DNA from 4 places in the Thioalkalivibrio sp. ALMg9 genome. Region 3 is predicted to be linked to each of the others. Evidence: predicted binding sites of a transcription regulator. Region 3 holds the regulator's gene; each other region holds the start of a gene.

Region 1 (7,560 bases), on a different contig from region 3:
CCAAGACAATCATCCGGCTCAAAAACTTTACGACTCCCTTAATACAAAAAAGAGCGAATGGTATGTCTACACGTACAGCGCATAGCCAAGCAAAGCAGTTCGGCCCTGCGGACCTGTAACTACGTGCGAGATACCAGGGTCAGGCCTTGCCTCTTTCATTTTAGGCCGGGGCAGGGGAAAAGGCACGCCCCCCAAAGGTACACATTCTGAACATATTTTCCGATGTTTATTTGCTCCACACTTACCCAACAACGATCAGGATCTGAGACAAACCCGCTAACAGAACAGACAATATAAATGCTGTCCAGACCACTGAACCATTGCCGGCCTTCGCCAGACGGTCCCCGAGCAAAAACCAAACGACAAAAAACGAGACAATCTGAATCCAGTTCAGGTGCGCCCAAGAAAAATAGAAGACAGCAGAAAAACCTGAAACGCCGTATAGAATGGTCAGGACCGTTACTAGCAGCGGCATCGATCTTGCGGCCGCCCGCACCTCACCAGTGTTGTTCAACCGCGCGCCTGTGGGCCCCGCGACCCCGACCGAGGCAGCCAAAACGTAACCTAAAACATCGATTGGGAAGAGCACAGTTCATTTCCTTATGACGGCCGAAAGAGCGCGAAGTCTATACGAGCGGGCCTTTAGAAGGGCGGGCAAGGACGGGGTCGGACCACGGTAACTAGGTGTATTAACTGGACTTTCTGAAGATAGATGGCTGTTTCAGGGCCTTAAATGGCGTATTCCGCGCCACAAATGGGCTCTTACTCGGAAATCGGGTCCAGCCGCGGCAGCGCGAAGGGACCGGTAGAGTCTCGGGCCGCTCCGACGGATTGCCGCGGCCTCTGCGAGGCCTCGCAATGACGGCGCTTCGGGCATCAGATCAAAAAGAGGACACCTACGTTTACACGCCCCACCCCGGTCATCCCGGCCGTAGCGAAATGTAGAGCCGGGATCTCCCAGCTCGGGAAACACTCGGACACCGATTCCACCCCCAACCGCGGGGATCCCGGATAACCGCTGCGCGGTTTCCGGGATGACCAGACAGTGTCATCCATGATGGGACGGACGACGGTGATGGAATCCTGGCATTTGCAGCGCACGCTGCGCTGCACCGGTTTGATTGCCTTTGCGATAGCAAAGGGCTTTGCAGCCTGCATCAGGCTCAACCACCTGCGGCGGGCGGTTCTGGCGGCACAACCTTGTGCCGCGGGGAAACCGGCACCCCTCCCGCCGGAGGCAGATCTGCGCCGGCCGCAGGGGAAAGGCCCCGGAATCGCTTCCGGGGCCCGTTCGGACAGGGTGCTGCGGTGGCTTACGCCGTCGAGGCCGGGGCGGGATCCTTGCGCCGGCGCAGGGCCCAGCCGAGCATCACGAGGCCGATACCGACCAGGAGCAGCGAGCCGGGGGTCGGTACTTCGTTATTTCCGTTACCGCGGTAGTACACCGAGATGTGCGAGATGTCGCGATCCTCGCCCGCGCCCGACAAATCGAACGGGGGGGCGGTCAACGGGGTGGCGTAGGTCCCGCCCAGGGCGCCGTTCAGCATGTCGTAGGCCACGATGTTGGTGTCGGCGCCATCCTTGAACGCGAACATCAGGTTCTCGAAATTGCTCCAGAAGTCGAGAACCACCAGCTCCCAGGTCCCGCTCTGGGCATCGCCGCTGAAGCTCACGATGGTTGCCGGATCATTGGGGTCGTTGATCAGGTTGCCGTTGGTGTCCTCGTACTTGCCGTCGAACAGCCAGTCCGAGTAGCCGAAGAACTCGGCATTGTTGACGACTGTGAGGCTGGTATTCACGTTGCCGTCAAGCGGCTCCAGGACCTGGCAGCCCTGGTTGGGCGTGACCTTGTCGCCCAGGTTGCCGTCGAGATCGGAGCAGTTGATGACGCTGGCGGAGGCCGAGCCGGCGGCAATCATGCCTCCCGCGAGCAGAAGGGCGAGGGTTCCGCCCCGTACAGTCTTTGTAGTCATGGTTGTTACCTCGTGGGTCTGCGCAGGCAGGTTGTGGTTTGGGGTCTGCGCTCGCCCACGAATTTGCAACATCCATGCCCGCTGGATTCCGCTCTATATTGACGTTGGAAAACCGTAGGTTACGCGCACCCGACGGGGGGCGGTCGCAAACGCGATCATCGGGTGTAAAGGGTTCTGACGCGTGCACGGGTGAAGGACCTCGACCAGGTCACATCGACGGGGTTGGGCCACGGTAACTAGGCCGTGTTAACGGGGCTTTCTGAACCCAAAGGGCTGTTTGAGGGCGTTAAACGGCGCATTGCGGCCCATAAATGGGCTCTTACTCTGAGAGAGGATCCCGCTCCGGCACCGCGAAGGCGACCGGTAAGGCCTCGGGCTGCCTCGACGGATTGCGCGGCCTCTGCGAGGCCGCGCAATGAAGCCATCTCAACCTTTTCCCCCGCCCCTTCCGGTCCTGACGACACGCGGCGTACTCTGCTGTAGAAACGGAGTAGTACAAAAAAGGAGACAGAGATGGGGCTTTACGATCGCGACTATGTCCAGGAGAAACAAACACCCCATACCAAGAAAGCGAGGGGTGATCGAACCGGGGGAACATCCAAGCCAGGTGCTGACGCCCGCCGGACTCGCCCGGCTCAGACGTCGCACTCGACAACCGGGGCCCCACCCAGTCCAGACTGGAAGACGATCGTCCTATGGGCATCCCTCGCCGCGAACGTGATGCTTCTAACGGCCTTGGTCATCCTCCACGGAAGATAGGATCTCCCGGGGTCGGGAGAATGGAGGAAGACGGGGCCGGACCACGGTAAGCCGGCGGACAGCATGTGAGTGAATGAGGCGTCATAGTGAAAACACTGACTTTCAGGTATTGGGACCGCATTCGATCCAGCTTATGGTTCATCCCCACCATGATGGCCCTGGGCGCGGTGTTTTTGGCCTTCATAAGCGTCGCCCTGGATAGGCCGGTGACGAACTGGTTGTTGCGTTCGTGGGGCTGGACATTCACCGGTGGAGCCGAGGGGGCCAGCGCCGTGCTGGGGGTCATCGCCGGATCGATGATCACCATCGCTGGAGTTGTGTTTTCGATGACGCTGGTCGCCCTGTCGCTGGCGACGTCGCAGTTGGGGCCGCGCTTGCTCCGCAATTTCCTGCGCGATACGACGACTCAGGTCGTGCTGGGCACGTTCGTCGCCACCTTCCTGTATTGCTTGCTGGTCCTCCTTACCATCCGGCGCGCGGAGGAGGTTGCTTTCGTTCCTCATATATCAATCACGCTCGGCGTACTCTTTGCGGTCGCGAGCGTGGGGGTGCTGATCTACTTCATTCACCACGTGTCTGTTTCGATGCAGGCCAACGAAATCGTGGCGCGCGTGAGCGACGAGTTGATCGCCGGGGTGGACCGCCTGTTTCCGGAACACATCGGGCAGGGGACGCCACGGACGTCGGCAACACCACCCGAGTCGGCATTTCTGGACGTATTTGACCGGGAGGCTCGTCCCATTCGAGCGAGCGCGGACGGATACATTCAGTTCATCGACACGGACGCCTTGATCGAGTTGGCGATGCAAAAGGATGTGGTCATTCGACTGGAGCGAGTACCCGGCGACTATGTGGTCTCCGGTGGCCCCCTGATGCTGGTCTGGCCGGGAGAAAGGGCCGCCGACGTGCCTGCGGATCAGGTCAACGACACCTTCGCCCTGGGTAACCAGCGGACTTCGGGCCAGGACATCGAGTTCGCGGTTACCCAACTCGTGGAGGTCGCTCTGCGTGCCCTCTCCTCGGGAGTGAATGACCCGTTCACGGCAATTACGTGCGTAGACCACCTGGCGTCCGCGTTGAGTCGTTTGGCTACGCGAGACATGCCATCGCCCTATCGTTATGACAGTACGGATCAGCTGAGGGTGATTGCTCCAGGGTCTACTTTTGTGGACGTCACAGATGCGGCCTTCAACCAGATCCGACAAGTGTCCCGCTCGAACACCGCGGTTACTGTCCGCCTGCTGGAAACGATCGCCGAGGTCGCGAGATTCGTACAGCGGCCAGAGGATCGCGCTGCGCTGTTACGGCACGCTGAAATGATTGCCCGTGGGGCTAGTGAGGGACAGCCCGAAGTTGAGGACCGCCAGAAGGTAGAGGAACGCTTTGAATATGCAAAACAATTGTTGAGCGTGTCGCCAAGGACAGGGTCGGACCACGGTAACGGACTGAGTTAACGCGGCTTTGAGAATTTGAAGGGCTATTTCCAGGGCTTACACGGGGCTTTTGGGCCCGTAAATGGGCTATTGCGGTGACGAGTCGCCGACGAGCAGAGGCGAAGAACTGCGGATGGGGTGCGCTACACTGGGGCGCACCCTTGTCCCGCCATCCATCATGCTGCTCACGTTCCTGATCCTGTTTGCCCTGCTGGGGCTTGGCGTCGCGCTGATGCTCTGGCATGCCCGGCAGGTGTTTTCGGTGGAGCTGCGCGATGGCGCTGCCCGCGTGCGGCGCGGCAAGCCGCCGTCCGGGTTCGTGCGGGGCTGCGAGGACGTCGCTCGACGATACGGGCTGAAGCAGGGCCGGATCCAGGCCGTGCGCACCGACCGGGGTGTCGAGTTGCGCTTCTCCCGCCACCTCCCACCGAAGACGCATCAGGCCTTTCGCAACGTCTGGACACCCCCGCCCGGCGGAGGGGGAGGCGGCGGCATGCGCGCGACGGGATAGCGAGGCGCGGGGCTCGGGGTCAGTCCCTGGCTTTTGGTCCCGTGGCAATCGAGCGGCATCCAGGCCACTCCGACCGATTGCCACGGCCTCTTCGAGGCCTCGCAATGACGAAGGGGCCAAGTTCGCAGAAAGCTTCACACTGCATGCATTATATGAGCGGGTGCGAACGCGTCTTCTGGGTGGTTCGCGACGAGATGGCGGGTACCAGCCCCGCGGGGCCAAGGGAGCGATGTTGAAGCTGAATATCGAAGAGCCGGGACCGTATCGGTTTGCCCTGAGCCATCTGGGCTTTCGCCCGTTCTTCTTGCTGGCGGGGCTGTACGCCGTGCTGGTCGTGGGTCTGTGGACCTGGCTCTACCAATTCGACATGGCGGCGCTGCCCACGGCCGCCTTTGGCGGGCCCTTCGCCTGGCACGGCCATACCCTGATCTTCGGCTACGCCATGGCGGTCGTCGCCGGGTTCCTGCTCACGGCCGTGCGCAACTGGACCGGGGTACAGACAACCCACGGGCCCGCGCTGCTGGTGCTGGCCGGGCTCTGGCTCGGCGGCCGGGTGGCGGCGTTGTTCGGGGACCCCGGGCTGGTGGCCATGGCGCTGTTTGATCTCGGCTTTACCCTGTGGCTGCTGGCCGCCCTGGCCCGCCCGGTATGGCAGACGCGCCAATGGGCCCAGCTCGCCGTGATCGGCAAGATCGCGCTGCTGGGGGCGAGCAACGGCCTGTTCTACCTGGGCGCCTTCGATCTGCTCGATGGCGGCCAGCGCCTGGGGCTCTACTCCGGGGTCTACCTGGTGCTGTCGCTGATCCTGATGATGGGGCGCCGGGTCATCCCGTTCTTTATCGAGCGCGGGCTGGATGGTGCCTTTACGCCGGTGAACCGGGACTGGCTGGACCGTCTCGCCCTGGTGCTGTTGCTCGCCTTCTGGCTGGTGGAGGTGTTCCTGCCATGGGCACCGGTCGCGGCGGGGCTGGCGGCTGGGCTGGCCGTGGCGCATGGCATGCGCTGGGCGGGCTGGCATACGCCGGCGCTGTGGCACAAGCCACTGCTGTGGGTGCTGATGATGGCCTATGGCTGGATCGTGATCGGCTTTGCCCTGCGGGCCGTGGCCGAATTCACGCCCCTCAGCCCGATGGCCGCGCTGCACGCCTTCACCTACGGGGGTATCGGCATGATGACCCTGGGGATGATGACGCGCGTCGCCCTGGGCCATACCGGACGTAACGTGTTTGACCCTCCGCGGGTCCTCGGGCTGCTCTTCGGCCTGCTGGCCACGGGGGCGCTGGTACGGGTGGCCGGCCCCCTGCTCTGGCCGGCCTTGACCGCCAGCTGGATGAGCGCCTCGCAACTCCTGTGGATCGCGGCCTTCGCCGGGTTTCTCTGGGTTTATGCCCCGATGCTGGTCAAACCACGCATCGACGGGCGTTACGGCTAGCTACCGAACTGTCGAGGCCGGACTGCGGCAACCGATTGGCTTGACGAGCTTGTCCGGGCGCGAAGGGCTCGTTGAAGGTCCTGGACGGCCCGACCTGGGCGTCGAAACCGGCGTTGGGTGAAGGCCGGACGACGTTTACCACCCGGAGGCCGAGTGGTTGCGGGCTCGCAGGGGCCAGACAGGCCTGGAGGATCAGGCGCGGGCGGTTGCCCTCCGGCGGTCGCGGGAGCCGAAGGACGGGGGCGACCGGGAATTCGCGCACCGGGCAGCAGTAGCCGAACCCTCGGCACAAAAAAACGCCCGGGATGGTCCCGGGCGTCCTGGTCTGCATGCCGGGCAAACCGCCCGGTTCAGACCGCGCTTACTGCTGGTACTGCTCCAGATCGAAGCGGTCGGCGTTCATCACCTTGGTCCAGGCCCTGACGAAGTCGTTCACGAACTTCTCCTCGTTGTCGTCCTGGGCGTACACCTCGGCGTAGCTGCGCAGGATGGAGTTGGAGCCGAACACCAGGTCGATGCGGCTGGCGGTCCACTTCACCTGGTCGCTCTTGCGGTCACGGACCTCGTAGATGCCGCTGTCCGCAGACTTCCAGGCATTGGCCATGTCGGTCAGGTTGACGAAGAAGTCGTTGGTCAACTGGCCTTCACGGCCGGTGAACACGCCATGCTTGCTGCCGCCATGGTTGGTGCCGAGCACGCGCATCCCGCCGATCAGCACGGTCATCTCCGGCGCGGTCAGGCCCATCAGCTGGGCACGATCGAGCAGCATCTCCTCCGGCTTGACCACGTAGTCCTTCTTCAGCCAGTTGCGGAAGCCATCCGCCAGCGGCTCCAGCGGCGCGAAGGAGTCGGCATCGACCATCTCGGCGCTGGCATCGCCACGCCCCGGAATGAACGGCACCAGGACATCGTATCCGGCCGCCCGGGCGGCCTGCTCGATGCCCACGCTGCCACCCAGCACGATCAGGTCGGCCACGCTGGCGCCGGTCTCGGCGGAGAGCTGCTCGTAGACCTTGAGCACCCGGTCCAGGCGCTGCGGCTCGTTGCCCTCCCAGTCCTTCTGCGGGGCCAGGCGGATATGGGCACCGTTGGCGCCGCCGCGCATGTCGGAGCCGCGGAAGGTGCGGGCGCTGTCCCAGGCCGTGCTGACCATCTCGGCGATGCTGAGGCCGCTCTCGGCGATCTTCTTCTTGGTCGCCTCGACGCAGTAGTCGGTGTTGCCGGCCGGCACCGGGTCCTGCCAGATCAGGTCTTCCTGCGGCGCTTCCGGACCGATGTAGCGGGTCTTCGGGCCCAGGTCACGGTGGGTCAGCTTGAACCAGGCGCGGGCGAAGCAGTCCTGGAAGTACGCGGGATCGGCCATGAACTTCTCGCAGATGGCCCGGTACTTCGGATCCATCTTCATCGCCATGTCGGCGTCGGTCATGATCGGGTTGTGGCGGATGGAGGGAT
Region 2 (7,560 bases), on a different contig from region 3:
TCCTTGGCGGCTGGGTCCAGACGGACCAGGGCCGAGGTGTACAGGGGGCCGTCGGTATCCACGCGAACGCTCACGACGGTGAGCTTGTGGTCGAGGTCCTTGAGGATGCCGGCAATCCGGTCCGGCTTGTCGACGGTATAGTCGGTGTCGTCCATGCGTCCGAAGTGTTAGGAAAGTGTGAGGACGCAAGGTACTGGTGGATGCCGCGAAAAGCCAGCCTCCACCAGGACCGGGCTCTCAGGCCTGGGTGATCTGGCGTCCGCCGCGGCTTCCGGGGCGGGCGCGGCCATACGGGTCGTAGGTGGCCGCGGGGCCGGTTTCCTCGCCGCGGAGGATCTGCATGGAGAGTTCCACGCGCTGGCGGTCACGGTCGATCAGGCGCGCATTGCCCTGATTCAGAGTGTCGCAGCGTTCGATGGACTGGCGCAGGGCTTGCCACAGGTCGTTCAGTACTACGCCATCGTCCATCTTCGAGAACAGGCGCGCGACGCCCTCGGGGCTGAAGGCCTCGCCGGCGGCCTCGACCAGGCCTTGCTGGTTGCGGGTCTCGGTTTCCAGCTCATGCAGCAGGGTCTGCTTGCCGGTCACCACGTCCTGCAGCGTATCGGGTTGGCGCGCTTCGACTGCGCGCGTCTCCTGTAGCAGGCTCTCTTCCAGCTGATGAGCCAGCCGGATTGAGGTCTCGAGCGAGCGTTGCAGTTTGTGGTGCGCGTCGGCATTCATGGGCGATAGACCGGGTTAGCGCAGCAGGCTTTCGAGGTCGATCATGCGATCGGCCAGCTGCTGGTTGTCCACCGGATAATTGCCGCTGGAGATCGCCTCGCGCAGTTCGGCAACGCGGGCGGCGTCGAAGGGTGCGGTGTCACCCGCGCCGGCCGCGGCATTCATCGCCTGGGCGGCCCCGGTGAGCGTGACCGAATCATTGTTTGGCGCCGATGCGTTACTGGAGGCCGGCGCACGGCTCGTCGTGTTGCCGGACTCGTCGCGACCCTTTACCCCGGGATTCTGGCTGTCGGGGCGCAGGCTGTTCGTGTTGAGGCCCTTGATATCCATGATGCCTTCCTGTCGTTGTAACTGTGCTGCAATTGTTTACGGCCAGCGGTGCTGAAACTGTAGGCCCCGGGGGCGGAAAAGTGTAACGGGCTTCACAGTCCGCTTCGAAAATCATCGGCGTGCCTGGTGTGGCGAGGCCTCAAAGCGCTACCCGGATGTGGCCGGAGGCCTGGATTTCGCCTTCGACGACGCGCCCGGAGGATGCGTTCTTGACGCGGATTCGCTCGCCGAGCGTCCCGTTCTCCAGCGCTTCGCCCTGCATGCGGATGGCGATCGAGCCGTTCTCTGCCAGGATGGTAACCCGCTGGCCGCGACTGATGATCTCGCGCGGGCTCACGTGCTGGGTGCCGATGATCTGACCCGGGCGGATGCTGCGGCGGGTCTGTTGGCCGATCAGGGCATTCTTTTCCTCATGATAACTGCCGGCATGGCGCGAGGTCTCGATTCGCTGGAAACGCAGGTCGCCCGCCGAGAGGGTGTGCTGGCGCGGCAGGGTGCGGTTCGCAACCAGCACTTCGGCGTAACGTTCGACGGTTGCCGGCACGTATAACTGCCAGGTCACCGGGCCGGCACACTGGATATGGACAGCGGTGTTGCCGTCACGCCGCCCGCCGGGTGGGAAACGCGCTTCCAGGCCGTCCGTGCAGGGGACGAGGCGCAGACGCTTGTCGAGCTGGCCAATCTCGATGGAAACATCCTCCTCGCTATCGGTAACGCCCAGTTCCTGAATCAGGAACTGCTCGGCGGCGTGACGGATGTCGTCAACCGGGTGCACTTCGGCCCGGACGCTGGTAGACAGCAGCACCAGGGTGAACAAGAGGGCGACTCCGGCAAGGAGACGCGGAAGGGTTCGCACGTTTGCGCTCGAGTCGATTGCGCTCGCTGGCGAGGCACCGGACCGGCCGCCTTTTTCCGGAACGAAGAGGGCCCCAACGCGAACGAGCGAACGGATCAGCGTCTCCCTGGAAGCGGAAGAAAATTCTGAAATGTGTCGGCGCTGGTTCATGTCGCGGTCCTGTTTTGTCCTGTCCTGCGCAGCCAGGTCGGTGCGGGCGTCGGACTGTGCGCGAATGGCTCGGGTTTGACGGATCTTGCGTCGTTGTCGAGCGAATCGCGTGCGGTTTCAGTACGCAAAAACATGCAGATGTCGTGCCAATGACTGATCATCCGGCGCCACGCGTGCATTCAAGGCCCGTCGCGGGCGGCCGTTATCACCATGAGGCGGCGCCAGCAGGCGCATGCGCGCGAATGCAAATGACAGGCCGGGGTTGCGCGGTGCACACTTGGCCTTTGAGGCCTGTCCGGTGCCTAGAGCAATCGGGGCAAGGAGAGCGGCACGATGAGTCAATTCATTGACGATGTGAATCAGCGAACCCAGTTGGTGGGGCAGAACCGCATGGAGCTGCTGCTGTTCCATCTGGGCGGGTCGCAGACCTTCGGGATCAATGTCTTCAAGGTCCGCGAGGTGATTCCGTCGCCACCGCTGCGTCAGATTCCCGGCTCCATGAGCGTGGTGCGCGGGGTGGCGTCGCTGCGTGGCGGTACCGTGCCGATCATTGACCTGGCGCGAGCGATGGGCCTGCGTGGCGCCGTCGGGGCGGTCGACAACGGGGAGCAGAAAGTGGTGGTCACCGAGTTCAATCGTTCGGTGCAGGGCTTCTGGGTGTCGGCGGTGGATCGCATCGTCAACGTGAACTGGCAGGATGTGAAATCGCCCCCGCGCGGAACCGGGCGCGAATCCTTCCTCGTGGCCGTCACGGAGATCGACAACAAGCTGGTCGAGATCATCGACGTCGAACGGGTGCTCTCCATCGTCAATCCGCTGCCCAGCGAGGTCTCGCCATCCATCCGCGAGAACGCCAGAGAGGCCAGCGGGCGCAAGGTCGTGATCGTCGATGACTCGGTGGTGGCGCGCAAGCAGATCGAGGGCGCGATCAAGGGCCTCGGTTTCGAATACGACGTCTTCAAGGATGGCCAGGAGGCACTGGATTTCCTTGAACAGAAGGCCGCGGAAGGGCCGGTGGGTGACCAGATCGAGATGGTGATCTCGGATATCGAGATGCCACGCATGGACGGCTACACCCTGACCGCGCGCATCCGGGACAACACCGCGCTGAAGGACCTGAAGGTGCTGCTGCACTCCTCGCTGAGCGGTGAGTTCAATACCGACATGGTCAAGCGCGCGGGCGCGGATGCCTTTCTCTCCAAGTTCAATCCCGATGAGCTGGCCAATGCCGTACTGGATCAGACCGGGCGCGAGAGTCAGCAGGCCGAATGACCGGTCGGGCGGAACCGCGTCGCCGCCCGGCAAGCCCGGAGCGGCGACGGGTGGCCGGAAGTCGGTGTGTATGGTGCCATGCGCGCGACGCCGTATACTCGATCCGATCTTCGGGATCACCCCGGTTTTCCGGCCAAGCGGCCCCGGTCAAGGATTCGTCATCAGGATGCCTAATCACGATGGACAGCGCTCAGGGATGACTCGGTGATCGATTCCCGCGACTACGAGGAGTTCTCCCGCTTCCTGCAGGACTGCTGCGGCTTGGTGTTGGGTGACAGCCGCCAGTACCTGGTTTCCAGTCGTCTGTCGCGGCTGCTCGACGAGTTCGACTTCAAGAGCGTCCCGGAACTGCTGCATGCGATGCGGCAGGCCCCGAATCCGCGCCTGCGCACCCGCGTGATCGATGCGATGACGACCAACGAGACGTCCTGGTTCCGCGATGGCTTTCCGTTCGAGATCCTGCGCCACGTGCTGCTGCCGGAACTGGCCGCGAAGGGAGGCAGCATCAAGGTCTGGTCCGCGGGCTGCTCCAGTGGGCAGGAGGCCTATACGATCTCGATGGTGGTCTCGGAATGGGAGGAGTCGCGGCCGGCCCGGAAGGTACCGGTCTCCATTCTGGGCACGGACCTGTCAGAGAAGATCCTGGACGATGCGCGGCGGGCCGTGTACGACGGCCTGAGCATCGTGCGCGGGCTCAGCGAGAGCCGGCGCGCGCGCTTCTTCGAGACCGTCGCGGATGGCCACAAGGTGATCCCGGATGTGCAGCGGCGCTGTCGCTTTCAGAAGCTCAACCTGATCGACAGCTATGCGGCGCTGGGCAAGTTCGACCTGGTGTTCTGCCGCAACGTGCTGATCTATTTCTCGGGCGACACCAAGCGACAGGTTCTTGACGCTATCGCCCGGCAGATGAATCCGGGCGGGTATCTGTTTCTTGGCGCTTCCGAGACCGCAGGGCCCTATACCCAGGCTTTCGAGACCGTACGAACCGAGTACGGCTCGGTACTTCGTCTGAAGTCCTGACGTAATCCAGCCCCGGGGCTGATTCCCGGGAACGCCCGTGCAATGCGGGCGGCGAGTCGTTCCATCCCTTCCCCTGGCTGCCCGCTGTGCCTGCGCCCCTGCGGCACGCCGCTCGAGAATGGCATAACGATTGCTTCAGTCCCCCTGCGAAGGGTCGCAATCGGTGCGCCCCGTTCTCCAAGCGAGGGTCCGCCACGGGCGGACAGGACGGAAGCGATGAGTCTCTCTCTCGACAAGGCGATGGGTATTTCTCCGCAGGCGGTGAATGTGCGGGCGCAGCGCATGGAGCTGCTGGCCTCCAACATCGCCAACGCGGATACCCCGAACTACAAGGCGCGGGATATCGATTTTCGTGCGGTGCTCGAATCCGCGGCCGGCGGCGGCAACACCTTGCCCATGGCGCGCAGTCAGGCGGCGCATCTCGACCCCAACGCCGGCGCGATGAACGGGCAGGTCGAGGCGCTTTACCGCGTCCCCTCGCAGGCGTCGCTGGATGGCAACACGGTGGACCCGCAGATGGAGCGGGCCGCCTTTGCCGAGAACGCGGTGCAGTACCAGAGCAGTCTGGAATTCCTCAATCGCCGGGTCTCCGGCATCCGCGAAGCCCTGCGGGGCGATCGTTAAGGAAACACTGATTAATGTACACACTCGCGTTGGTACCCCAGGTTTTCCGAGCCAAGGCGCGGTGCGCAGCCGGTAGTGGTTCTACCGGCAAGTGCCGCAACGCAGGATCGGGGAACCTGGGGTGCCAACCCCCGCAAGTCATGGAAAGTAGGGGCTCGGCCGCTTTTGCGCGGGAACGGCGTTGCGGTTCCTTTGTGCAGAATGACTGCACGGCAGTCACCGCGCCTTGTTCGCACGCAAAAGCGACTCGAGCGCGAGCGTGTACATCAATCAGTGTTTCCTTAACGCGGACCTGATCGGGAGATCGATGTCGTGAGCAACCTTTTCAGCCTGTTCAATACCTCCGCCTCGGCGCTGTCGGCGCAGTCGGTGCGCCTGAACACCGTGGCCTCGAACCTGGCCAACGCGAACACCGCCGCGACCAACCCCGACGAGGCCTATCGCGCCAAGCAGGTGCTGTTCCAGAGCGTGATGGACCAGGCCAACCCGAACGGTTCGTCGACCTCCGTGCGGGTGGCCGGCGTGACCGAGTCGCAGGCGGCGCCGCATGCGCATTACGAACCCCATCACCCGCAGGCCAACGAGGAGGGCTACATCTTCCGTCCGGCCATCAGCGTGGTGGAGGAGATGGCCAACATGATGTCCGCCTCGCGCAATTACGAAGCCAACGTGGAGGTGATGGAGACCTCGCGTCAGCTGCTCCAGCGCACATTGCAGATCGGTCAAGGCTAGGGAGCCATCGATGACACAGATATCCCCCGAATTGCTGGATCGCCTGGGCCTCTCGCGCCCCGAGCAGAAACAGGACAAGGACATGGACCGCCTGGGCCAGTCCGACTTTCTCAAGCTGATGACGACCCAGCTGGAGAATCAGGATCCGATGGAGCCGATGGACAACGGCGACTTCCTGGGCCAGATGGCGCAGTTCTCGACCGTAACCGGCATCGAGGAGCTCTCCAAGTCCTTCCAGCAGCTGGCGCAGTCGCTGGGCCAGAACCAGACGCTGCAGGCCGCCTCACTGGTAGGCAAGGACGTGCTGGTTCCCGTCGAATTCGGCGAGCTGGGTCCGGACGGCATGGTCAAGGGTGCGGTGGACCTGGATCGCTCCACGGAGGAGCTGCAGATCGACGTGTACAGCCCGACCGGCGAGCGCATCCGCCGCATGAACCTGGGGGCCGCCGGCAGCGGCCTGCAGGAGTTCAGCTGGAACGGCATGCGCGACGACGGGACCTTCGCACCCCCGGGCGTCTACGAGTTCAAGGCCACGGCCCGCTCCGGGACCCAGTCCGAGGCCGTGGATACCTTCCTGGATGCCCGCGTGGAGAGCGTCGCGGTGGGCAATGACTCCGGGCTGGCACTGACCGTGCAAGGCCTGGGCGAGATCAGCTTTTCGGATGTACGGCGGATTGGCGGCTGACGCCCCGCAACAAGAACCCTGACGGAGGAAACACCCCATGCCCTTCAATATCGGATTGAGCGGACTGAACGCGGCCCAGGCCGACCTGCAGACCACCGGCAACAACGTCTCGAACTCGGGGACCACTGGCTTCAAGCGCTCGCGTGCCGAGTTCGGTGACGTGTTCGCCCAGAGCTTCGGCGGTATCAGCCAGACGGCAATCGGCTCCGGTACGCGCCTGCAGGCGGTGACCCAGCAGTTCTCGCAGGGCCGGACCGAGTTCACCGAGAACGGCCTGGACCTGGCCATCAACGGCGAGGGCTTCTTCGTCCTGAATGACCAGGGCAGCACGGCCTATACCCGGGCCGGGGAGTTCCAGGTCAATCGCGACGGCTTTCTGGTGAACAACCAGGGTCAGCAGTTGCAGGGCTATCCGCCGCAGGACCCCAATACGGCCGACCCGAACTTCAACACGGGGCAGCTTGAAGACATTCGCCTGCAGACCGGCGCGGCACCGCCCAACGCGACAACTTCGGTGGAAGCTCTGCTCAATCTGCGCTCCGATGCCGAACCGCCGCCGGAGGAGCCATTCAACTTGAATGAGCCCGATACCTACAACTTTTCAACGTCGCTGACACTGTATGACTCGCTTGGCACCGCGCGTGATGCAAGCATCTACTTCGTCAAGGGTGAAGAGGTCGGTCAATGGGCGGCTCATGTCGCGGTGGACGGTGTAGCGGATGACACGCCATACGAACTTACCTTCGATGGCAGTGGCTCGATCGAAAGCGTTGACCGTATCCCGCCCGAAGTGTTCGTTGAGTTTGACAATGGCGCGAACCCCCTCGAGTTCGAAATCGATTTCGGCGGTACCACGCAGTACGGCGGCGATTTTGCCGTTAACGACCTCAATCAGGACGGCTTCGCGTCGGGGCGCCTGACCGGCGTGGACATCGACGACTCGGGTGTGGTGTTCGCCCGCTTTACCAATGGTCAGTCGACGGTACTGGGCCAGGTGGCGATGGCCAACTTCACCAATCCGCAGGGCCTGGAGCAGCTGGGCAACAACAACTGGGCCGAGACTTTCGCGGCCGGCGAGCCGGTGTTCGCGGCACCCGGGACCGGCAACCTGGGAACCATCCAGTCCGGGGCACTTGAGGCCTCCAACGTGGATATTGCCCAGGAGCTG
Region 3 (7,560 bases):
GCCTCGACGCAGCGATCGGCATCCGTCGCCATCAGTGCACGCCCCCGGTGGGCCATTCCGGCGTGGGTTCCGGGTCCGGGCTGGCGTGGTGGAGCACCATGCGCCAGCTTTCCCCATCATGGCGGTAGCCATTGGTCGCCAGCATGACGCCGCGCCGCTCACCCTGGACATACAGGTTTTCGCGCAATACGTGGAGGACGAGGTCTTCGCCCGGGATGGCCGTCACCTGGGTTCGGTGTACGATCACCCCGCGCATCCTCGGCAGGATGTCGTCCCAGCTTTCCAGGATGATGTCCGTTCCCTGCAGGCGCTCGCCACCTGGGTGGATGCAGACACACTCGGCACTGTCGTGCCAGATTTCGCGCATGCCTTGTGCATCGCCTGCCTGAAAGGCCGCGTAAAAGGCGGCTTCGGTGGATTCGGGAGAAGGGAACGTGGCCATACCGGTCGGGGCCTCCTGAGACAGAGGGGTTATTGTCGCAGGAGCATCCGCGGATGACGAATATGCGAGATGACGTAATGGGCGCGACCCGCCAGAATGGCGCTCCTTCATCACGGGAGCCCGTATGGCACGTATCCTCGCGACTGGCATTGTCACGCTCGACCACACCCTCGATGTTGCAGCCTTCCCGGCCGAGGACGACGAGGTCCGGGCGCTCGCCAGCACCACCCAGCCTGGAGGCAACGCGACCAACACGGCAACGATCCTGGCGCAGTTCGGCCACCGCCCGGGCCTGGCCGCAGTCATCGCCAAGGGTGCGGCCGGGGATGCCTTGAGCGCGTCCCTGGAGGGCCACGGACTGGATGTTCGTCACTGCGTACGCCGGCCCGGAGCGACGCCGACCTCCCATATTCTTCGCTCCAGGGAGACGGGAAGTCGCACCATCGTTCATCACCGCGACCTGCCCGAACTCGGGGTGGAGGATCTCGCGGGCGTACCCTGGCCGGAATATGACTGGTTGCACTTCGAGGGGCGTAACCCGGAGGCCCTTGCGTCCATCCTGCGCGCGGTGCGCGAGAGCATCTTTGACCAGCCGGTGTCGCTGGAGCTGGAGAAGCCCCGGCCGGGGCTCGACGCATGCCTGGACTATGCCGATGTCCTGATGCTCTCGCGCGACTGGGCGGCGAGCGTGGCGGGCACTCCCGAGGCTGCGCTGGAGCAGCTTTCCGAGCGCTTCCCGGATCGCATCCTGACCGTGACCGCCGGGGCCGAAGGGGCCTGGGTGGCCGCGGGGGGCGTGATCCACCATTGTGAAGCGACGCCCGGACTGCGGGTGGTCGACAGCGTGGGGGCAGGGGATACCTTCAATGCCGGGTTGATCCACGCGCTGGTCTCCGGGGAGCCCCCGGAGCAGGCCCTGACGGTCGCTGTGCGCCTGGCGGAGCGCAAGCTCGAGCAGGTCGGCCTGGACGGGCTGGCTAACGCGGGCTCCGAGCCGGGAGCGTGGCCCGGATAGCCCCCGCAGGGGGATGGTGGTTGTTGACCGGTGCGGGCGGGACTCGGAGGTTCAGGCCTCTTCGCCGAAACGATCGGCGACCAACTCTGCGAGTGCATCCAGCGCCTCCGGCGCATCCTTGCCTTCGGCCTCAATGGTGATCTCGCTGCCCTGGGCGGCGGCCAGCATCATCACGCCCATGATGCTCTTGCCATTCACCTCCTGCTGGTTGCGGGAGACGGAGACGTCCGCGGCGAATTTGCTGGCCAGGCTGACGAACTTGGCCGCGGCGCGCGCGTGCATCCCCAGGCGATTAACGATGGGGACTACGCGCTGCGGCATCGCTGCACTCCTGATCGCAGAGGAGAATCCCGTCATGGCCGCCCGAAAGGGCCTTGTTGACCAGTTCGGTCAGGGGGAGGTGTTGATAGTTGAGCACGCGGATGAGCATCGGCAGGTTGGCGCCGGCGATCACGCGGGCATTTGCACCCCGGGCGACACGAATCGCCACGTTGGAAGGCGTGGAGCCAAACATGTCGGTCAGAACGAGCACCCCCGAGCCGCTGTCGAGGGTCGCCAGGCGCTCGCGGGCGCGGGCCAGGACCTCGTCGGGGTCGTCGTTCTGGGACATCGCCATGGACTCGCAGTCCTCGGGCAGGCCCCCGAGCATGCTCTGCGCGGTCTGCAGCAGGGTATCGCCCAGGTTTTGATGCGTGATCAGAATGAGACCAACGCCCATGGATCTGCTCCGATTGCGGGTTCCAGAAGGCCCTCGTCCCGCGTCCAGTGGTTACTGTTTCCCCAGCTCGCGGTGACGGGTGCTAACAGTAACATGTTCCCGATCCTGCCACGCCTCCGCAAGCCGCTCCACCAGATACACCGAGCGGTGTTGCCCGCCGGTACAACCGATGGAGACGGTTATGTAGCTGCGGTGATCGTCCAGCAGGCGCGGCAGCCACTGGGACAGGAATCCCTGGATGCTGTCGAACATGGCCGCGACCTCCGCGTGCCGCTCAAGGAACTCGCACACGGGCGGGTCGCGACCGGTCAGGGCGGCCAGATCGCTTTCGTAGTGCGGATTGGGCAAGCAGCGCACGTCGAACACGAAGTCGGAATCCAGCGGCGCGCCGTGTTTGAAGCCGAAAGACTGGAACTGCAGGGATAGTTCGTGTTCCCCGCGCTCGCCTATGCGGTCGCGCAGGGTGCGGGCCAGATCGTGCATCGACAGGCGCGAGGTGTCGACCGTCAGGTCGGCCTCCGCGGCCACATGGCCCAGCCACTCGCGTTCGCGGTCGATGGCCTCGACCAGTGGCACGCCGTCGCGCGCCAGCGGGTGGCGCCGGCGGGTCAGGTGGTAGCGCCGCAGCAGCACCTCGCTGGCCGCCTGCAGGAACAGGACCTCCACCTGCACCCCGTCCGCCCGTAGTTGCGCCAGGAGATCGGAGAACCCCTCCAGGGCCTCCAGGCCGCTGCGCACATCCACGCCCACGGCCAGATGGCGGTCGGTCTCGGTGTCGTAGTGGCCCTGCCGGACCTGATCGATCAGGTCCGGCAGCAGCGGCAGCGGGAGGTTGTCGACGCAGAAGTAGCCGGCATCCTCTAGGGTGTGCAGGGCCACGGTCTTGCCGGACCCGGACAGGCCACTGACGATTAGCAGGCGCATGGCCGATTCAGCCCTCCGGGTCCGGGTTGGGGACCGTAGTGGCGGGCACCGCGCGATGGTAGGGCGGCTCCTCCGTCTCGCCGCTCATCTGGCGGCGCTGGCGTGCGCGCAGGTCGTCGCCAGCGATATAGCCCTGCATGTGCAGCATGTGGTTGCGCACGGCCGCCTCGATCATCACCGCGATGTTACGCCCCGGCGCGATCGGCAGGCTGATCAAGGGGACGCGCAGGCCGAGGATATCGATCTCGCCGCGGCGCCCGTTCAGCCGGTCATCGGGGACCGGCGAGGGTTCGCCATGATCGCGTAGGTCGATGATCAGGCGCAGGTACTTGCCGCCCTTGATCGCGGAATCGCCGTACATGGCGCGGATGTTGAGCACCCCAAGACCGCGCACCTCGAGCAGGTCCTGGAGCAGGGCCGGGCAGTGGCCGCGCACGATGTCGGGCGCAATGCGCGCGAATTCGGGGGCATCGTCGGCGATCAGGCGATGCCCGCGCGAGATCAGTTCCAGTGCGACCTCGCTCTTGCCGACGCTGGAGGCGCCGCTGATCAGCACCCCGATCCCGAGGATCTCCATGAACACGCCGTGGCGCACCTCGAAATGGGCCAGGCGCTGCTGCAGGAAATAGCGCAGCAGCGAGATAATCTCGTGGCTGCTGGTGCTGGAGCACAGGATCAGCGGCAGCGCCTCCTGCGGGGCGTCGGGCATCTCCGAGAACGGACAGGTGTCCTCGGCGAAGATCACCGCGGTGGTCCCGGTGCGGGCCATCTCCAGGATCAGGTCGTTGCACTGGGTGGCGCTGAGGCTGGAGATGTAGCGGGCCTCGAAGTCGCCGATGATCTGGATGCGGTTGGGCCGGATCAGGTTGAGATGGCCGGCCAGCGGCAGGTCGTCCCCGTCGTCGCCGACCAGCTTGCGGTCGGGTGCTGCATGTTCGCCGTGCACGAAGCGAAGATCCAGGCGGTTTCCCATGGCCTGGATCAGGCTCTCCACGTTGATGTCGCGGGCGATCCCGCCTTCTCCCAGCGCCTCGTTCATGGCAGACGCTGCGCGCCGGAATCGCGGCTGGAGGCGGGTTCCACGGGCTTAGTCCTCGCTGAAGCGGCGCACGAGTTCCTGTTCCAGGGCCGCCGCGTCCCCGGCCCGGCGCAGCGCTCCGATGGTGTCTGGCTGCGACAGGCCGCGGGCGAGCTGGGCCAGCAGGTCGAGATGGTCGCCGGTGGCGGCCTCCGGGACCAGCAGTGCGATCAGGATATCGACCGGCTCGTGATCCATGGCGTCGAAGTCGACGCCCTTTTCCAGGCGCAGCACGGCCACGCGCGGCGCCTCGAGATCGGCCAGGCGGCCATGGGGAATCGCAACCCCATGGCCGAGACCGGTGGATCCGAGTTTTTCGCGCGCGGACAAGGCCTCGAAGATCGCGTTGCTCCCCGGTCCCGTGCCGTCACCTCCGCCGGCGAGGAGGTCCGCCAGGGCCTCCAGGGCCCGTTTCTGGCTGGAGCACTCGGGTTGCAGGCCAATGCGCTCGGAGGTGATCAACTCGGCAATCGTCATGGATCAGGAGGCCTGCTCGCGGTTGCGCTGGGCACCTTCGGCGCGGTGGTGGTCCTTGACCTTTTCCTTGTGCTTGATCAGCTGACGGTCGACTTTGTCGATCAGCGCGTCGATCGCGGCATACATGTCCTCGTGAGAGGCCTCGGCGTGGATGTGATTGCCGCTGACCTGGAGATTCGCTTCGGCCTGGTTGTGCTGATTCCGGGTCTTCTCGTGGGTCAGCACGACGTGGACGTCGATGACCTTGTCGAAGTGGCGCTCCAGCTTCGCGAATTTCTCGTTGACGTAGTCGCGCAGGGCGTCGGTGATGTCCACGTGGTGGCCGGTCAGGTTGATCTGCATGGTCAGGACTCCTTGGTTACTTGCTGCCGGTGGGCATCGAGGCCATCTGCCGGCGTTCGCTGGATGAAGGGATGTGCATCGCCTCGCGGTACTTGGCCACGGTGCGGCGCGCTACGTTGATGCCCCGGTCCGACAGGACCTGGGCGAGCCGGGCATCGCTGAGCGGCTTGTTCGGGGGTTCGTCGCCAATCAATTCGCGAATCATGGCACGGATGGCGGTGGCGGAACACTCGCCGCCATCGTTCGTGCCGACATGGCTGGAGAAGAAATACTTGAACTCGAAGACCCCGCGCGGGGTGTGCATGTATTTCTGCGTGGTAACCCGCGAGATGGTCGATTCGTGCATCTCCAGGGTCTCGGCAATGTCGCGCAGGATCAATGGCTGCATCGCGACGTCGCCATGCTCGAGAAAGCCCTGCTGGCGGTGGACGATCGCCTCGGCGACCCGCAGCAGTGTGTCGTTGCGGCTGTGCAGGCTCTTCAGGAACCAGCGTGCCTCCTGCAGCTGATCGCGCATAAAGGCGCTGTCGCGGGCATCCGAGACCTGGCGCACCATGCCGGCGTAGAGGTCGTTGATGCGGATGCGCGGTGCGATCTCCGGATTCAGCTCCACGCGCCAGCCCTCGGTGGTGTGGCGCACGTAGACATCCGGGACCACGTATTCCGAGGTGGCGGAGCTGATCTGTGCGCCGGGGCGCGGGTTCAGGGTGCGGATCAGATCCAGTGCGCGGGCCAGTTCGTCCGGGTCGCGTACGCCGGACTGGCGCTGCAGGGCCTTGTAGTCGCGCTTGCCCAGGCTGTCCATGCCGTGTTCCAGGATCGCCCGTGCGGCCTCGCGGGCCGGGGCGTCCGGGGCCAGTTCGCGTAGCTGGATCTCCAGGCACTCCCGCAGGTTGCGCGCGCCGACCCCCAGCGGGTCGCACTGCTGAATCCAGTGGAGCACTGCCTCGACCTCGTCGACGCCGACGGTTTCATCCTCGCCTCGGCTGATGGTCTCGGCCAGGGTTTCCAGGTCACCCTCGAGATAGCCGTCGGGGCTGATGGCGTCAATCAGGGCCGCCCCGATGCGCTGGTCGCGCGGTGTCAGATGGCTCAGATGCAGCTGCCACAGCAGGTGATCCTGCAGGCCCTCACCGTCGTCGTCGCTGGTGTTTTCCAGCGGGTCGCGGTCATCCACGCCCTTGTTGGGCGTCGGGGCCGGCTCGTAGATGTCGTCCCAGCGGCTGTCGGTCGTCAGTTCCTCGGGGATCACGTCGTCGCTGGTGGTGGTGGCCTCCATGCGATCGCCTTCCACCAGCTCGCCGTCCTGGTTCAGGCGCTCGGTGTCGGCCTCGGCATCTTCGTCCTCGACCTGTTCGAGCATGGGGTTGCTCTCCAGCGCCTGCTGGATCTCCACCTGGAGCTCGAGCGTGGACAGCTGCAACAGGCGGATCGCCTGCTGCAGTTGCGGGGTCATGGTCAGCGTTTGACCCAGCTGCAGATTCAGGCCGGGTTTCAGCATCGGGTATGCGGGGCGAGGGTTGGCATTGATGGAATCTTAAAGCCTGCCTTGTGGTTTGTGCACCGACCGGGCCGCATATGGGGCGCTTTCACAGGCGGAAGTTCTCGCCGAGATAGACCCGGCGCACCTGGGGATCGGCCAGCAGCTCGTCCGGTGTCCCGGCGGCCAGCAGGCGGCCTTCGCTTAGAATATAGGCCCTGTGGCAGATGCCGAGGGTCTCGCGCACGTTGTGATCGGAGATCAGTACGCCGATGCCGCGCTGGGCGAGATGCCGAATCACGTCCTGGATGTCGCCCACCGAGATCGGGTCCACCCCGGCGAAGGGCTCGTCCAGACAGATGAAGCGCGGATCCCCGGCGAGGGCGCGGGCGATCTCGGCCCGGCGCCGTTCCCCACCGGACAGCGCGATGCCCGGGCTGTGGCGCACGGTCTCGAGCTGGAACTCCTCGATCAGCGCATCGCCAATGCGCCGGCGCTCGTGGCGATCGAGTCCGGGGCGCAGCTCGAGCACGGCCTGGAGGTTGTCCCACACGCTCAGGCGGCGAAAGATCGAGGCCTCCTGCGGCAGGTAGCCGAGGCCGGCGCGCGCGCGCACATGGATGGGGGCGCGGGTGATATCGCGTTCGCCCAGGGTGATGCGTCCGGTATTGGGGCGGATCAGCCCGACCAGGCTGTAGAAGCAGGTGGTCTTGCCGGCCCCGTTCGGGCCCAGCAGGCCGACCACCTCGCCGGGCGCGAGGTCGACGTCCACCTGGTCCAGCACCGTGCGCTGGCCGTAGCGCTTGGTCAGCTCGCGTCCGATCAGGCGGTCGTTGGTTTGTGCCGGTGTGGCGGATGGGCTGGGGGCGGTGGCGTTCATTCGTCGTCGCGCGGCTGGATGGTGATGCGCACGCGCTCGCTGTCGCCTTCGCCGCGTTCGGCCTCGATCACGTCGGTCGTCAGGTCGTAGGTGATGCGCTTGCCGCGCGCCTCCTCGCTGGTGGTGATCACATGGGCCTGGTCGGTGAGGATCATGCGGTCTTCGTTCAGCAGGTAGTCGATGCGCAGGGCGGTGGCAATGCGC
Region 4 (7,560 bases), on a different contig from region 3:
AAACGCGGATCAAAGCCGCCGGTCAGCGCCACCGGCCACTCGACCAGCGCGGTCACCTCGTCCAGCAGGTCCGCATCCACCAGCGCACGCCCACCCAGGGCCTTCGCCTGCTCGTGGACCTGCTCGAGGATGCGCTCGCGGCGCGCCTCGAAAGACGGCTCGACAAACCCCGGGCGACGCAGCCGCTCGGCGTAGTCGTTCCCGCGCTTGAGCTCCAGGGCGCCGGGCTGATGGAAGCGGTGGCCGTGGGTCTCCCGACCCGCTGTTTGTTCCAGCACGGTCATCTCCAGCACCTCGGGCCCGTGCAGTACGACCAGCCAGTGTGCGGGCCGCACGAACTCGGTACGGCTGCTGCCCCAGCGCATGCGCTTGGGTGTGGGCAGGGCGTCCAGCGCGGCCTCCAGCATCTCCGGCAGCAGTTCGCCAAGGGCGCGCCCCGGCTGCAGCTGACGAAACACCAGGTATTCGCCCTTGTCGGTGGTCTCGCGCTCCAGGCGCTCGACCTCGACACCACAGGATCGGGCAAAGCCCAGCACGGCCTTGGTCGGCTCGCCGGCATCGTCGAAGGCCGCGGCCACCGCCGGGCCGCGGCGCTCCTGCAGCTGGTCCGGCTGGCGCGCGGGTACGCTCGGGAACAACACGGCCAGGCGCCGCGGGGTGGCGAAGGCCTCGGGCTCGCCCGGCTCCAGCCCGGCCTCGCGCAGGCGGGTGGTCAGGCCCTCGGCCAGGGCGTCGCGCAGGCGCGCGAGGGCGGTCGGGGGCAGCTCCTCGGTGCCAAGTTCGATCAGGAGTTCTCGGGCTTCGGCCATGTTGGGTCCAGGTTGGGTCCAGTACGCGCCGCGCGACCCAGGGGGCCGGCCGGCGCGGGATTGCGGGATTCAGGCGGCGTCGGGCTTGTTCGCGTCGTCTTCGGCACACAGCGGGAAGCCCAGGGCCTCGCGCGACTCGTAGTATTTCCGGGCGACGTTCCGCGACAGCTCACGCACGCGCAGGATATAGCGCTGGCGCTCGGTGACCGAGATCGCGCCGCGCGCATCCAGCAGATTGAAGCTGTGCGAGGCGCGCAGCATCTGCTCGTAGGCCGGCAGGGGCAGGCCCAGCTCGATCATGCGATCGCTCTCGGTCGCGTGCTGGTCGAAGGCGGCGAACAGGGCGTCGCGGTCGGCATGCTCGAAGTTGTAGGTGGACTGCTCCACCTCGTTCTGGTGGTAGACGTCGCCGTAGGTGATCGCGCGGCCGTCGGGCCCGATCGTCCAGACCAGATCAAACACGCTCTCCACCCCCTGCAAGTACATCGCCAGGCGCTCGAGGCCGTAGGTGATCTCGCCGGAGACCGGGTGGCAGTCCAGTCCGCCCACCTGCTGGAAGTAGGTGAACTGGGTGACCTCCATGCCATTCAGCCAGACCTCCCAGCCCAGACCCCAGGCGCCCAGCGTCGGGGACTCCCAGTTGTCCTCGACGAAGCGGACGTCGTGGGTCAGGGTGTCGAACCCGAGCGCCTCCAGCGAGCCCAGGTAGAGCGCCTGGATGTCCGGCGGCGAGGGTTTCAGCAGGACCTGAAACTGGTAGTAGTGCTGCAAACGGTTGGGGTTGTCGCCGTAGCGCCCGTCGGTCGGGCGGCGGCTCGGCTGCACATAGGCCGCGCGCCACGGCTCCGGCCCGATGGAGCGCAGGAAGGTCGCCGGATGGAAGGTCCCCGCGCCCATCTCCATGTCGTAGGGCTGCAGGACCACGCAGCCGTGATCGTTCCAGTAGTCCTGCAGGCGGCGGATCAGGTCCTGGAAGGTCGGACTGCTGGGCGGGGTGCGTTCTTGCGACATGCGGGATCCCGGGTCAGGGCAAAGCCGACAGTATATCGGCCCGGCTTCGGCCACGGCCACCGCTCGCGTTGGCGCGGGCGTTTTGCATGCAGCCAAAGCGCGCCCATACTGGGGCCTTGATTCTGTTCGGGAGAGTGGCCCTGAGCGACCCCCTCGCCAATTCCGGACCTTCGGTCACGCCGGAGAGCGGCCAGCGCTATCGTGATACCCGCCGGGTCACGTTGGTCGGCGCGGCCGTGAACAGCTTCCTCGCCGTGGCGCAGCTCGTCAGTGGCTGGCTGCTGAACTCGCAGGCCCTGGTGGCGGACGGCGTGCATACCCTGTCGGACCTGATCACCGACGGGGTGGTGCTGTTCGCGGCAAGCAAGGCCGCCGCCTCCCCCGATCAGGAACACCCCTACGGTCACGCGCGGATCGAGACCCTGGCCACGGTGATCGTCGGAGTCTTTCTGGCGCTCGCGGGTCTGGCGATTGCCTGGGCTGCCGGCAACCGCCTGGTCGAGCCCGAGGCCATGACCGGCCCCGCAAACATGGCGATCGCCTTTGCCCTGCTGACCCTGGTGGCCAAGGAAGGCCTGTACCAGTACACCCACCGGGTGGCGAAGCGCCTGAAGTCGCGGATGCTGGATGCCAACGCCTGGCATCACCGCACGGATGCGATCTCGTCGCTGTTCGTGCTGGCCGGGGTGGCCGCTGCGGTGGCCGGGTTCCCGTGGGCGGATGCCCTCGCGGCGCTGATCGTCGCGCTGTTCATCCTGCATATCGCCGGGCGGCTGATCGTACGCAGCGCGGCGGAGCTGATCGACACGGCCCTGGAGCCGGAGAAGGTCGAGCGCATCCACCGCACGATCATGGATGTGCCCGGGGTCAAGGATGCGCATATGCTGCGCACGCGGCGCCACGGCAGCGAAGTCGTCGTGGACGTGCATATCCAGGTCGCGCCGATGATCTCGGTCTCCGAGGGCCATCGGATCGCCGATGCGGTGTTCCACGCGGTGACCGATGCACATGACCGGGTGAACGACATCACCGTGCACGTGGATCCGGAAAACGACGCGGAACAGGCCCGGAGTTCCATGCTGCCGCTGCGCCCGACGCTGGTGGAGGCGCTGCGCGAGGCCTGGGCGGACGCCCCGGAGCTGGATGCGGTGGAGCACCTGTCGCTGCATTATCTCGGCGGTCGGGTACACGTGACGCTGACCCTGCGCCTTGACGGGGCAGCCACCCCGGCAGACCTCGAGGCCCGCACCCAGGCCCTGGCCGACCGGCTGCACCGCCATCCCGGGGTAGGCGACATGCTGGGCGAGGTCACGCTACTCTATCGGCCCTGCACTCATTAGGTGCGCGCCACCAAAGATGCGCACGAAAGTTGTGCATATAAGGCACCAGATTGGTGCATACAGGATGTGGCGGGGCGCCCCGGGTGCCCGTTTTTCGCGCGCCCGGGCCAAACAGGACCGGATGGCATGATGCCTGCATAATGAATCGCGACGCCGCGCAAGCGCCCGACGGGCCGGCCGGCCACCTTTGAATACCCAAGTAAAGACCAAGGAGATCCCCATGTCCGCAGCCGACGTGCTGAACCAGATCAAGGAAAAGGAAGTTCGCTTCATCGACTTCCGTTTTACCGACTCCAAGGGCAAGGAACAGCATGTGACCGTGCCGGCCCACGACATCGACGAAGAGACCTTCGAGGAAGGCAAGATGTTCGACGGCTCGTCGATCGCCGGCTGGAAGGGGATCAACGAGTCCGACATGATCCTGATGCCGGACGCCGAGTCCGCGGTCCTCGATCCGTTCTTCGAAGACATGACCATGAACATCCGCTGCGACGTGGTCGAACCGGCCACCATGCAGGGCTACGACCGCTGCCCGCGCTCCCTGGCGCGCCGCGCCGAGGCCTACCTGCAAAGCACCGGCATCGCCGACACCGCGCTGTTCGGCCCGGAGAACGAGTTCTTCATCTTTGACGATGTGAAGTGGGGCACCACCCTGTCCGGCTCCTACTGCCGCGTGGATTCCCAGGAGGCCTCCTGGAACTCCGAACGCGTCTACGAGGACGGCAACATCGGTCACCGCCCGGGCGTGAAGGGCGGCTACTTCCCGGTCCCGCCAGTCGACAGCCTGCACGACATCCGCTCCACCATGTGCGAAGTGTTGACCGAGATGGGCCTCGAGACCGAGGTGCACCACCACGAGGTGGCGACCGCCGGCCAGTGCGAGATTGGCGTGGGTCCCGCGACCCTGACGCAGAAGGCCGACGAGGTGCAGATCCTGAAGTACGTGATCCAGAACGTGGCCCACGTCCACGGCAAGACCGCGACCTTCATGCCCAAGCCGATCGTCGGTGACAACGGCTCCGGCATGCACGTGCACCAGTCGCTGTCCAAGGACGGCAAGAACCTGTTCTCCGGTGACCTGTACGGCGGCCTGTCCGAGACCGCGCTGTACTACATCGGCGGGATCATCAAGCACGCCCGCTCGCTGAATGCCTTCACCAACCCGTCCACCAACAGCTACAAGCGTCTGGTGCCGGGCTTCGAGGCACCGGTCATGCTGGCCTACTCCGCCCGCAACCGCTCCGCCTCGCTGCGTATCCCGTTCGTCATGAACCCGAAGGGCCGTCGCGTCGAGCTGCGCTTCCCGGACTCCACCGCCAACCCGTATCTCGCCTTCGCGGCGATGCTGATGGCCGGCCTGGACGGCATCCAGAACAAGATCCACCCGGGCGATGCGATGGACAAGAACCTCTACGACCTGCCGCCGGAAGAAGAGAAGGGCATTCCGCAGGTCTGCCATTCGCTGGACCAGGCGCTGGAAGCCCTGAACCAGGATCGCGAATACCTGACCCAGGGTGGCGTGTTCACCGACGACATGATCGATGCCTACATCGACCTGAAGATGGAAGACGTCACGCAGATGCGCATGACCACCCATCCGATCGAGTTCGACATGTACTACAGCCTGTAAGGCAGCCGCTTCCGGCCCCTCGGGGCCGCGAAGCCATCAGCCGCCCCCGGCCCCTGGCCGCGGGCGGCTTTTTTGTGCCGGTCGAGCGCGATCCGTGCGCGGCGGGCAACGGATGAGGGCGCTCACCCCCGTCGAGCCCCCGACCGGCCTTGTTGGCTAGAACGAAAAAGGCCCCGCGGATCTTCGTCCGCGGGGCCTTCTGGGTCACTCGAGGCTTGCACCCGTGATCAGGCGTGCCAGCCGAACTCCTCGGCCTTTTGCCGCGCCAGCGCCGGGATGTCGGTGGCGACGAACTTGTCGTGCAGCACCTGGACCCCGATCATGTGGTTGATCACCGCGTCCAGCTGAACCTGGGTGGCGGCCGGCGTGTCCTCGGACTCGTGCAGCTCAAACACCTGACGCACGCCCTCCGGGTCCAGCAACCCGGCCTCGGCGACCTTCTCCGGGGACAGATAGCGATCGGCCAGGGCCTTCATCGCCGCCCACTTGACCGGGTCGGTGTGCGCGGGCGGCGCCATGAAGGCGAACTTCTCGCGCTCGTAGAGCACCTTCGGCAACAGGCCCTTCATCGATTCGCGCAACACGTACTTCTCGGTGGAGCCCTTGATGCGCATGGTCGGCGGCAGGTGGGCGGCGAACTCGGCCAGGTGGTGATCGAGGAACGGCGGACGCGCCTCCATCGAATTGGCCATGTCCATGCGGTCGCCGCCCCAGGTCAGGATCTGGCCCTCCAGCATGGTCTTGATCCAGACGTACTGAGCCTTGTCCAGCGGATGCCGGCCTTCCAGCATGTCGTCATCCAGGGCGTTGGCGATCGCCTTGCCCGGCTTGTAGTCCTGCATGCGCTCGCGGCGCTTCGGGTGCAGCAGGCCCGGCACGTGGTCGGCCGCGGCCAGCCACGGCTGCAGGCAGGACGGGGTGAAGCCCATCATCTGCGTGAAGTCGGGGTCGTTGACCTCGTCCTCGGCCAGCATCGCACCAGAGACCAGCTCGTTGGACTCGTTCAGCATCTGCTGCCAGGCCTGGCGGTCGGCCTCCGGCAGGGTATCCAGGCCGTGCAGGAACATGTCGCGGCGGAAGGCCGGATAGCCGCCGAACAGCTCATCCGAACCCTCGCCGGTGACGACGACCTTGTAGCCGGCCTTGTTCACGTGGCGGCTCATCAGCAACTTGGCGACACCCAGGGTGTTGTAGATGGTGCGCTCGGCGTGCCAGAGGGCCTCTTCGAAGTTGTCGTAGAGGTGGTTGGCGTCCAGGGTCATGATGTCCTGGTCGGCACCCACGCTCTCGGCCATCTCGCGGGCGATCGCGGTCTCGTCATAGTCGTCGTTGTCGAAGCCGATGGTGAAGGCCTTGACCGGCGCCTGCTGGCTGGCCGAGGCCAGCCCCAGGGTGATGCAGGAGTCGATCCCGCCGGAGAGGTAACAGGCGACCGGCACGTCGGCCTCCAGGCGCAACTGCACCGCCTCCATGAGCTGGTCGCGCACGCCCTCGATCCAGTACTCCTCGTCGGTCTCGCTCTCGGGCGGGCGCTCGGAGGCCAGCGGGAAGTCCATGTCCCAGTACTTCTCCTGGCGGATCTTCAGCTTCCCGTGGGCGCGCTCGACGATCACCATGTGGCCGGGCTTCACCTGCTGGATGTCCTCGAAGGCGGTGGTGCCGGGCACCATGGTCTGCATCAGCTGGTGGTAGAGGCCGTCATCGGAAAACTGGCGCGGCACATCGGGGTTGGCGAACAGCACCTTCAGCTCGGAGCCAAACACGAAGCTGCCGTTGGCCTCGGTGAAGTACAGCGGCTTGATGCCGAAGCGGTCGCGGATCAGTATCAGCCGGTCGTGCTTGCGGTCGTACAGCGAGATCGCGAACTCGCCACGGAAATGCTTGACCGCGTCCTCCAGCCCTTCGCGCTGGTACAGGTGCATGACCATCTCGGAGTCGCTCTTGGTGCGGAACTTCACCCCGCGCGAGGTGAGATCGGTGCGGATGCGCTTGTAGTCGTACAGCTCGCCGTTGACCGCGGTCATGATCTCGCCGCTGTCCATGCAGAACGGCTGACGGCCGCGGTTCTCGTCCAGGTCGATGATCGACAGACGCGCATGGGAAAAGCCCACACCGCGGTCATCCTGGGTGCGGTAACCGAAGCCGTCGGGGCCGCGGTGATACTGGATCGCGGCCATGTTGACCAGGGTTTGCGGGTCGACCTTGCGGGTCGGGTCGGCGTGAAAGATTCCTGCAATGCCACACATGGCATGTCTCCTTGGTTATCCGTTCGGGGCGAGCGGGGCGCGGGCCGGGCAGGCCCGGCGCGCCACGCCGCTCGCGATTCAACTAAAAGGCGGCGTCAGCCGTCCGGGGTATCCATCACCGCGCTGATGCGGCGTACCACCGTGGTCAGCAGCGCCATGCGCACGAATACGGCCCCGCGAGCCTGGGCGAAATACCAGTTGTGCGGGGTGGCATCGAGGTCGGTGGACAGCTCTTCACCTCGCGCCAGCGGATGCAGGACCACTGCGCCCTCCTTCAGCGGGGAGTGGCGATCCAGCTTCAGCCCCTCGCCCATCGCCTCGAAGGTGTCACCCACCCAGGCGATCGCGTTGATGTACACGACATCCAGATCCGGCAGCGCCGGGTCCAGGTCGTGCACCACGCGTAGCGAGATCCCGGCCTCTTCCAGTTCCTCGCGCTGACCCGGATCGAAATTCTCGTCCTCGCGCGAGACGAGCACGATCTCGTCGATCGCCTGCGGGAACAGGCTCAACAGGCGCAGCAG

What was found. Region 3 encodes sigma-54, which starts transcription at its own class of promoters, with help from an activator protein. Its sites were predicted from a motif close to TGGCANGNTNCNTGCTT; they were not measured.
Region 1: a site for sigma-54 is predicted at 2,037-2,053, ahead of F792_RS0101075 (PEP-CTERM sorting domain-containing protein). Genes of this name have one in related genera too.
Region 2: a site for sigma-54 is predicted at 4,471-4,487, ahead of flgB (flagellar basal body rod protein FlgB). Genes of this name have one in related genera too.
Region 4: a site for sigma-54 is predicted at 3,283-3,299, ahead of glnA (glutamate--ammonia ligase). Genes of this name have one in related genera too.

The regions. Positions count from the first base shown of each region.
Region 1 is NZ_AQYC01000004.1:117,453-125,012, forward strand. It holds gene F792_RS14395 (N-acetyltransferase) at 1-85, shown strand, start outside; gene F792_RS0101070 (hypothetical protein) at 242-589, opposite strand; gene F792_RS0101075 (PEP-CTERM sorting domain-containing protein) at 1,314-1,919, opposite strand; gene F792_RS0101085 (DUF2254 domain-containing protein) at 2,819-4,186, shown strand; gene F792_RS0101090 (DUF3634 family protein) at 4,344-4,676, shown strand; gene F792_RS0101095 (NnrS family protein) at 4,906-6,108, shown strand; gene katG (catalase/peroxidase HPI) at 6,470-7,560, opposite strand, start outside.
Region 2 is NZ_AQYC01000009.1:817,372-824,931, reverse strand. It holds gene F792_RS0112980 (flagellar brake protein) at 1-155, opposite strand, end outside; gene F792_RS0112975 (flagella synthesis protein FlgN) at 238-723, opposite strand; gene flgM (flagellar biosynthesis anti-sigma factor FlgM) at 739-1,053, opposite strand; gene flgA (flagellar basal body P-ring formation chaperone FlgA) at 1,193-1,870, opposite strand; gene F792_RS0112960 (chemotaxis protein CheV) at 2,393-3,331, shown strand; gene F792_RS0112955 (protein-glutamate O-methyltransferase CheR) at 3,536-4,351, shown strand; gene flgB (flagellar basal body rod protein FlgB) at 4,568-4,975, shown strand; gene flgC (flagellar basal body rod protein FlgC) at 5,288-5,707, shown strand; gene F792_RS0112940 (flagellar hook assembly protein FlgD) at 5,718-6,392, shown strand; gene flgE (flagellar hook protein FlgE) at 6,430-7,560, shown strand, end outside.
Region 3 is NZ_AQYC01000006.1:133,992-141,551, reverse strand. It holds gene F792_RS0102805 (nuclear transport factor 2 family protein) at 1-56, opposite strand, end outside; gene F792_RS0102800 (nuclear transport factor 2 family protein) at 32-442, opposite strand; gene F792_RS0102795 (PfkB family carbohydrate kinase) at 567-1,457, shown strand; gene F792_RS0102790 (HPr family phosphocarrier protein) at 1,509-1,778, opposite strand; gene F792_RS0102785 (PTS sugar transporter subunit IIA) at 1,750-2,175, opposite strand; gene rapZ (RNase adapter RapZ) at 2,227-3,099, opposite strand; gene hprK (HPr(Ser) kinase/phosphatase) at 3,107-4,138, opposite strand; gene F792_RS0102770 (PTS sugar transporter subunit IIA) at 4,187-4,654, opposite strand; gene hpf (ribosome hibernation-promoting factor, HPF/YfiA family) at 4,658-4,996, opposite strand; gene F792_RS0102760 (RNA polymerase factor sigma-54) at 5,013-6,497, opposite strand; gene lptB (LPS export ABC transporter ATP-binding protein) at 6,586-7,356, opposite strand; gene lptA (lipopolysaccharide transport periplasmic protein LptA) at 7,353-7,560, opposite strand, start outside.
Region 4 is NZ_AQYC01000008.1:103,522-111,081, forward strand. It holds gene glyS (glycine--tRNA ligase subunit beta) at 1-809, opposite strand, end outside; gene glyQ (glycine--tRNA ligase subunit alpha) at 879-1,820, opposite strand; gene F792_RS0105735 (cation diffusion facilitator family transporter) at 1,907-3,160, shown strand; gene glnA (glutamate--ammonia ligase) at 3,381-4,790, shown strand; gene asnB (asparagine synthase (glutamine-hydrolyzing)) at 5,018-7,036, opposite strand; gene F792_RS0105750 (aspartate carbamoyltransferase) at 7,132-7,560, opposite strand, start outside.